Regions from separate parts of the Mesobacillus sp. ABV4_180 genome, predicted to be linked through region 1. Evidence: a T-box and tRNA genes for the amino acid it is inferred to sense, from the RefSeq annotation. Region 1 holds a T-box; the other holds one or more tRNA genes.
What was found. The T-box of region 1 lies ahead of trpS (tryptophan--tRNA ligase). A T-box ahead of a tRNA ligase gene usually reads a tRNA of that ligase, here a tRNA-Trp.
Positions count from the first base shown of each region.

Region 2: it has a tRNA-Trp gene. The T-box ahead of trpS (tryptophan--tRNA ligase) is inferred to sense a tRNA for this amino acid. The anticodon was not compared.

Region 1 covers NZ_JBSWTJ010000001.1:3,384,926-3,388,984, forward strand. The annotation lists gene ACXAEA_RS17360 (peptide ABC transporter substrate-binding protein) at 1-543, opposite strand, end outside; gene ACXAEA_RS17365 (DUF3899 domain-containing protein) at 817-1,176, shown strand; T-box leader at 1,249-1,475, shown strand; gene trpS (tryptophan--tRNA ligase) at 1,565-2,554, shown strand; gene ACXAEA_RS17375 (DUF3603 family protein) at 2,630-3,376, opposite strand; gene ACXAEA_RS17380 (YuzI family membrane protein) at 3,458-3,676, opposite strand.
Region 2 covers NZ_JBSWTJ010000001.1:3,646,930-3,650,988, forward strand. The annotation lists gene queG (tRNA epoxyqueuosine(34) reductase QueG) at 1-1,138, opposite strand, end outside; gene ACXAEA_RS18610 (B3/B4 domain-containing protein) at 1,242-1,910, shown strand; tRNA gene ACXAEA_RS18615 (tRNA-Gly) at 2,069-2,142, opposite strand; tRNA gene ACXAEA_RS18620 (tRNA-Leu) at 2,194-2,278, opposite strand; tRNA gene ACXAEA_RS18625 (tRNA-Cys) at 2,321-2,395, opposite strand; tRNA gene ACXAEA_RS18630 (tRNA-Gly) at 2,404-2,478, opposite strand; tRNA gene ACXAEA_RS18635 (tRNA-Gln) at 2,483-2,557, opposite strand; tRNA gene ACXAEA_RS18640 (tRNA-His) at 2,596-2,671, opposite strand; tRNA gene ACXAEA_RS18645 (tRNA-Trp) at 2,683-2,756, opposite strand; tRNA gene ACXAEA_RS18650 (tRNA-Tyr) at 2,763-2,847, opposite strand; tRNA gene ACXAEA_RS18655 (tRNA-Phe) at 2,918-2,993, opposite strand; tRNA gene ACXAEA_RS18660 (tRNA-Asp) at 2,999-3,074, opposite strand; tRNA gene ACXAEA_RS18665 (tRNA-Met) at 3,115-3,188, opposite strand; tRNA gene ACXAEA_RS18670 (tRNA-Val) at 3,207-3,282, opposite strand; tRNA gene ACXAEA_RS18675 (tRNA-Glu) at 3,303-3,374, opposite strand; tRNA gene ACXAEA_RS18680 (tRNA-Ser) at 3,391-3,482, opposite strand; tRNA gene ACXAEA_RS18685 (tRNA-Asn) at 3,486-3,560, opposite strand; rRNA gene rrf (5S ribosomal RNA) at 3,628-3,743, opposite strand; rRNA gene ACXAEA_RS18695 (23S ribosomal RNA) at 3,892-4,059, opposite strand, start outside.

The DNA.
Region 1 (4,059 bases):
AAGAGCTTTAACGCCAAGTGTAGTTACATCGTAAGGCTTTTCCTTAGATCCAGCTTCTGTAATTTCTGCTGCACCCTTGATTTTGCCGCCCATCATGTATGGACCATATGGAGAAGCAGTCTTAGGGTCGATTGCGCGCTGCCATGCAAAAACGAAATCGTGAGCTGTTACAGGCTCTCCGTTAGACCATTTTGAATCAATAAGTTTGAAAGTGTAAACAAGGTTATCATCGCTGATTTCTGGCTCGCCATCTGCAAGGGCAGGAACTGGCTTGTGGTTCTGGTCAAGGCGGTAAAGACCTTCACCTACGTTGTTTATGTAAGTGAAACTTGTAGAACCTTCAGCAAGAACGGTGTCCATAGTTGGAATCGCAGAAGAATCCAACATTCTTAATTCTTGTGGTACATTAGCAGTTTCTTCGCCTGTTGTACCTTCGTCACCAGGCTCCTCTTTTCCAGTATTCTTATCTCCGCTGCATGCAGTCAGAAATAGAGAGAATACTAGAGTCAAAACTAAAAGCAATGAAAATTTCGACTTTTTCAAAGTTATGTCCCCCTCTTTTTTGTTGTTTTCTGAAAACTTTTTACATTCCCTATTATACATAGATTAATTTAAATGTTCAATATTTTTACGAGAAAAATTTACAACTTTGAAACAATAGTAATAAATTTCCTTAATCATATGTGTTATAATGGTGACTTATAAGCGTTTCTTCTATAAAATCAATGTAATTTCCAATGTAATATTTGATTTATTTGGACGGTATATGCGGAAAATTGCTTTTATGAAATAACAATTTAAGGGAGAAATAGAAAAATGAGTAAAAGAGTTGGGAAAATTTTTATTGGAGTATTAGGATCGCAAACGTTCGTTTTAGTTCTATCTCTTATCTATTATCATGGACTTTCTTTGCTCAACTATATTAATATTTCTTTTTATATAGCAAGTATTCTGCTTTTTTCATCCTTATTGCTATACACAGTTAATTCAGGATTCTTTGATACGATGTCCTATTCTTTCCGCACAGTCTTTGCAGGCAAGGAAGAAAAAAAGAAGACTTTCGAAGAGATGACACCATTATCCGAGATGATCACATTCAATGCCCATCCCCTGCTCATCACTGGACTTTTGGATTTCATCCTGATGCTTTCTGCGTTATATGTATATTACCTGTAAAAAATCAGCTGTCGTCCCTTGCTAATTGACAGATATTTGATTATAATCGTTTTTAATAAATCTTAATGCTTCATAAAAGCAATGATGAAGAATAGTACACTTGTTTAAGGCTTTCAGAGAGTTTGTGGGTGGTGGGAACAAACAGCCTGGCATTTGGAATGGACTTTTGAGCTTCTGGTTTGAATTTTAGTAGAGCCAGGCGTAATTCCTGCGTTAAAGGAATCCATGCTTAATCGGCATGGGTAAAGTGACTCATTATTGAGTAATTAGGGTGGCACCACGGACCATTCGTCCCTACTGATGTAGGGACGAATGGTCTTTTTTATGCTTTTTCCCCAGTTTATATGGAAAGAGTACGATATTTACTTATTTACAGGAGGCGTTTTACATGCAAACTATTTTTTCCGGTATTCAGCCAAGCGGTACCATTACACTCGGAAACTACATTGGCGCAATGAAGCAATTCACGGAATTGCAGGATGAGTATAATTGTTATTTCTGTATTGTTGACCAACATGCGATTACTGTTCCTCAGGACCGAATGCAGCTTCGCAAAAATATTAAGAGCCTGGCAGCGTTGTACATTGCTTCCGGCATTGATCCTGAAAAGGTTACTCTTTTCATCCAGTCGGAAGTTCAGGCACATGCTCAGGCGGGATGGATGATGCAATGTGTCGCCTATATCGGCGAACTCGAAAGAATGACCCAGTTCAAGGATAAATCACATGGGAAAGAAGCTGTTTCAGCTGGACTTTTAACCTACCCGCCACTTATGGCAGCTGATATCCTTCTTTACGGAACGGATCTTGTGCCTGTCGGTGAAGACCAGAAGCAGCACCTTGAACTTACAAGGGATCTTGCTGAACGATTCAACAAGAAATACAATGACATTTTTACCATTCCTGAAGTACGGATTGCCAAGGTTGGGGCAAGGGTAATGTCACTGCAGGATCCATTGAAAAAAATGAGCAAGTCAGATCCAAACAGCAAGGCATTCATTTCGATGCTGGATGATCCAAAACAAATTGAAAAGAAAATCAAAAGCGCTGTGACCGATTCTGAAGGAATCGTGAAATATGACAAAGAGAATAAGCCTGGAATTTCTAACCTGTTATCTATTTATTCAATTTTAACAGGCATGCCAGTTGCTGATATTGAAGCACAATATGATGGAAAAGGATATGGAGATTTCAAAGCTGACCTTGCGAAGGTTGTTGTTGATGTCATTGAACCGATCCAGAAAAAATACTTTGAATTGATCGATTCTCCAGAACTTGATGAAATTCTCGACCGTGGTGCTGAAAAAGCCAACCATGTCGCGAACAAAATGGTCAAAAAAATGGAGAATGCGATGGGGCTAGGCCGCAAAAGAAAATAAGCATAATAAGAGCTGACTTTCAGGTCAGCTTCTTTCATGCTTACGCACAAAAAGAGAGCTGATTGATCTCAGCTCCTAATTTACTTTTGGACCGTGCTCCATCTCCCACAGTTTTTCGAAGAATGCCTGTCCTTTTATTAAATTTTCACAGAATTTCTCATGCTTTCCTGACCAGCCGAACTTAGTTTCTTCATATAATTGTTCCCACACATCTTCAAACGAGCGGCGTTGTATTTCTTCATATAATTCTGGTTTCCATTCAGTGAACCAGTATCGGACTTCTGCTACGTTTTTCGAAGAATTAAGCTGATCCATCGCCATGAACAACAATTGCTTCAATTGTCTTTCCTTTCGCGTCAATCCCCGCATTAAATCCGGAGAAGGCGATAAAATATGAAAATCCTTCAGAGCAGTTTGGTCATTGAATCCGTACTGAATGATATCCTGGTTTTCGATCATTTCATACACCAGCTGTTCCTGACGCGGAATCAGACGGCTCTTTCGAATCGGGATATTATAGCCAATTGTATCAACAGCCAGGATCCCTGTACCATCTGAAACAACGAAACAGTAATCAAGCTGTGTACGTTCATGGTTCTTCCTCAAGTATGCCTTGCGGTAAATGTCATCAAGAAGCTGTTGAGGCAACTCTGATAAATCATTTTCAATGTAATTAAATAGCAGATGGTCAATTTTCAGAAGCGGCACCTGATCCAGAAGTTCTACCCCATCGTCCTTGCGCCATTCGTGAAAATGGCAGACATTATAGCCGTTCTCTTCCCCTTCGAACCAGTTTACCCAGACATCATGAAGATACAACATGATATATAACCCCTCACTTCAAGAAACTGTTTGTCCATCAGTATGGGCAGCAATAAGTAAAATTATTCCTTTAAAGGAAGATCAATTTTCATTTTCATTATTATGGGGCCAATAAATACTAAGCCATATGATTCCAATCCCAGCCGGCAACAGGTAGCATTCTATCCTTCCAGCAATGAACGAAAGATACTCTTCCACGCCATGCCCGACTATAATCATATTCAAATAAGCAATCGTGCTTATTCCACCCGAAACAGCAATCCCAAATCCAATTGTCAAAACAAGTAATCTAAAAATCATCAGATTGAACCAATTCACTTATAAATTTTACATAACACACTTCCCTCACCCCGGCCTGTCCATTTTTTTATATACATATGAAGTAAGTTGGTGAGAAAGTACAGCGAGATATCTAAATTATTTTCACTTCTTAGTTGAATTTAGCACGGTTTCATCATTCCAATTACTTTTTGAATTATTACTGGGGTTACCTTTGTGCAATTCGGGTGATCATAGCTGCTTTTTGTCCGAACCTGATGCTACTTCAGACATTACGAGCGAGCGCACTTGGTTTTTTGTCCGAACCCATACCTCCTTCGGACATTTCTAACGAGATTAGCTGCTTTTTTGTCCGAACCTGATGCTACTTCGGACATTACGAGCTAGCGCACTTGTTTTTTTGT
Region 2 (4,059 bases), 260 kb from region 1:
TAGCCCCATCTGCGAAGAATTCCAGTCCCTTGCCGATTTCAACCAGCACTTCCTCATCTTTTTCGACCTCTGCTGAAAAATTCAATGCGTCATATGCATCTGTACCGCCGATTTTCCCCAGGGCCCATGCTGCTGTCCCTCTAAGCACTGGCCTTGGGTCTTCTTTTAAAACGGTAATAAGATCCGGAATGGCTGATTCATCCTTATAATGAGCAAGAGCAATAATCGCATTGCGCTGGATTGGTTTCTTCCCTCTCCAAGACCCGGAAACATGACCGAACTTTTCCTTAAAGTCACGATTGCTCATTGTCAGCAAAGGCTTCAAAAGAGGTTTTGCAATCTCAGGATCCGGTTCCATTTCCGTATGGAAGTGAAAATCTTTCCCTTTATTCTCAGGACAAACGGTCTGGCATGTATCACATCCATATAAGCGGTTGCCCAGCTTTTCCCTGAACTCATCGGCAAGAAAGCCCTTTGTTTGCGTAACGAAGGCAATACACCTCTGCGCATCAAGCTGCCCGCCCTGCACCAAAGCACCCGTAGGGCAGACATCCACACATTTATTGCAGCTGCCGCAGCGATCTTCCATAGGAGCATCAGGTTCAAATGGGATATTCGTAATCATTTCCCCTAAATACACATAGGATCCAAATTCAGGTGTGATGATTGAACAATTCTTTCCGCTCCAGCCAATGCCAGCCCGTTCAGCAACAGCCCTGTCAACCAGTTCCCCGGTATCGACCATTGACTTGAACCTGGCATCAGGAACCTTTTCAGCTATATACGCCTCGAGCTTTTGCAGCCGGTCTCGAAGCACAGTGTGATAATCAGTTCCCCATGATGCACGGCAGAAGATCCCTCTTCTTTCCCCCTTTTTGCTGACCACTGTTGTTCTCATCTTTGAAGGGTAAGCCAAGGCTATAGAGATAATTGACTTAGGACTTTCAAAAATCAGGGCAGGCTCCGTTCTCTTTTCAATGTCTTTTTCCTCAAACCCGGATTGATATTGAAGTTCCTGCTGTCTGTATAATCGGATTTTCATTTCCTCAAAAGCAGACGGGGCAGCAAAGCCAATTTTATCAATCCCAATCGTTTTGCTGTAAGCAATGATATCCCGTTTCAAGCTTAAGGTATCCATGGTAGTTCCTCCTTTCCAATTTGATATCTATATAAATCCTGACATTTAAAAGTAAATTACTTTTATGATAAACTATTTTAAAGCAGTTTTGGAGGTGGAATCAATGGAAATTCAAGTTACAAGCTCAATATGCGATCTCATTCCCGATTTTTCAGTAGGAATCATCGAATACAACGATATCCAGGTAGGCGCTTCTCCGCAAATGTTGAAAGGCAGGCTACAGCTTTTCCAGGAATCAATTTACTTTGACCTTTTGGAAAAGAGTATAACCGACCTCCAAGGCATCAAGGAATGGCGCGCCATATTCAAAACTACCGGAAAGGATCCCAATCGATACAGACACTCAGCCGAAGCTCTTTACCGGCGGGTAACAAAGCAAAACTATCTGCAGCCGATACATAGCGCAATCGACTTAAATAATTTCTTCTCACTAGAATACCAGACACCAATAGGAGTCTATGACAGTGATAAATTGCATGGGAATGTAACAATCAAAATTGGAGATGAAAGCGAAGAATACGCTGGACTGAACGGAAGGACAAATAACTTAGGCAACTTGATCGTCTCTGCTGATGACGAAGGCCCCTTCGGCAGCCCTTTCGTCGATTCGGCAAGAACCTCGGTTACAGAAAGTACGACAAACGCACTTCAAATCGTTTACTTAAGACCATCTTCTACTCACGAAGACAAGAAAAAAATGACGGAATCACTGATGAACATGTTCACCCAAATCCATGGTGGAACAGGCACGTATAAAATTGTGGGATGCTGATGCATCCTTTTTCTGTTCAACGACAATCAGAACCCATTAACAATCAATCTTTTATATAACTTTTTAGTTCAATTACATACTTACAATTGAATTCGTAAAAAGAAAAAACGCAACACTTCGTTTTAGAGAAACGAAATGCTGCGTTAGTCACGTATGTATGGAGCGGGTGATGGGAATCGAACCCACTACATCAGCTTGGAAGGCTGAGGTTTTACCAGTAAACTACACCCGCATACATATCTTTGAAAATAAAGAAAACAGGTTATCCTGTTTATATTAAAAGTGGTACCGGTGGTCGGGGTCGAACCGACACTCCAGAAGGAACACGATTTTGAGTCGTGCGCGTCTGCCAATTCCGCCACACCGGCATATTAAATTGATCTTTCTTACTGCTCACACTAGAAATCTAGTGGAGGCGGCAACCGGATTTGAACCGGTGAATAAAGGTTTTGCAGACCTTTGCCTTACCACTTGGCTATGCCGCCGAACATTTTGGAGCGGAAGACGGGATTCGAACCCGCGACCCCAACCTTGGCAAGGTTGTATTCTACCACTGAACTACTTCCGCAAAATGGCTGGGCTAGCTGGATTCGAACCAACGCATGACGGAGTCAAAGTCCGTTGCCTTACCGCTTGGCTATAGCCCAATATATTGTATGCAACAATATTAATTTTGTGATTATAATGGGGCGACTGATGGGAATCGAACCCACGAATGCCTGAACCACAATCAGGTGCGTTAACCACTTCGCCACAATCGCCATTATAAAATTGGCAGGGGTAGCAGGAATCGAACCCACACCAAAGGTTTTGGAGACCTTCGTTCTACCTTTAAACTATACCCCTGTAAAATGGTGGAGGGGGACGGATTCGAACCGCCGAACCCTGAGGGAGCGGATTTACAGTCCGCCGCGTTTAGCCACTTCGCTACCCCTCCATTATAACATGATTTCAAGTTTTAAAAAAGCCATTTCATCATGTTTCCTGGTACATCAGATTTGCATATATGGTGGCTCAGGACGGAATCGAACCGCCGACACAAGGATTTTCAGTCCTTTGCTCTACCGACTGAGCTACTGAGCCACAAATGGCGGTCCCGACCGGGATCGAACCGGCGATCTCCTGCGTGACAGGCAGGCATGTTAACCGCTACACCACGGGACCAAAGTATTTTCAAGTATATTACTTGAAAATAACTCATTGATTGCGGGGGCAGGATTTGAACCTGCGACCTTCGGGTTATGAGCCCGACGAGCTACCGGGCTGCTCCACCCCGCGACGGTAATAAAGTTTTTATGGTGGAGGATGACGGGATCGAACCGCCGACCCTCTGCTTGTAAGGCAGATGCTCTCCCAGCTGAGCTAATCCTCCATTGTTGTGAAAAAATCAAGTGACCCCTACGGGATTCGAACCCGTGTTACCGCCGTGAAAGGGCGGTGTCTTAACCGCTTGACCAAGGGGCCATGTATAAAGTTTATATGGCGGAGAGCAAGGGATTCGAACCCTTGAGACAGCGGTAACCGTCTACACGATTTCCAATCGTGCTCCTTCGACCTCTCGGACAGCTCTCCAAATGGCTCCGCAGGTAGGATTCGAACCTACGACCGCTCGGTTAACAGCCGAGTGCTCTACCACTGAGCTACTGCGGAATAATCAATATTTCTGCGACTTGGATTCACGATCCGTATCTGAGAAACTGGATGGAAAATGCATCCTGCCCGGCGGCGTCCTACTCTCACAGGGGGAAACCCCCAACTACCATCGGCGCTGAGAAGCTTAACTTCCGTGTTCGGTATGGGAACGGGTGTGACCTTCTCGCCATCGCCACCAGACATTTTTTTTCAAGACAATATCTATTATACTGCTTTTTATGCATTTTGCAAGAGAAATTTTTGAAAGTTATTTTGCTTTCGCAAAAAACTTTATTCCCTCAAAACTAGATAATGTGTAAGAAGAATTCAAGAAGAACGAATGATCTATTTGGTTAAGTCCTCGAACGATTAGTATCAGTCAGCTCCACACGTCACCGCGCTTCCACCTCTGACCTATCAACCTGATCATCTTTCAGGGTTCTTACTAGCTTGCGCTATGGGAAATCTCATCTTGAGGGGGGCTTCATGCTTAGATGCTTTCAGCACTTATCCCGTC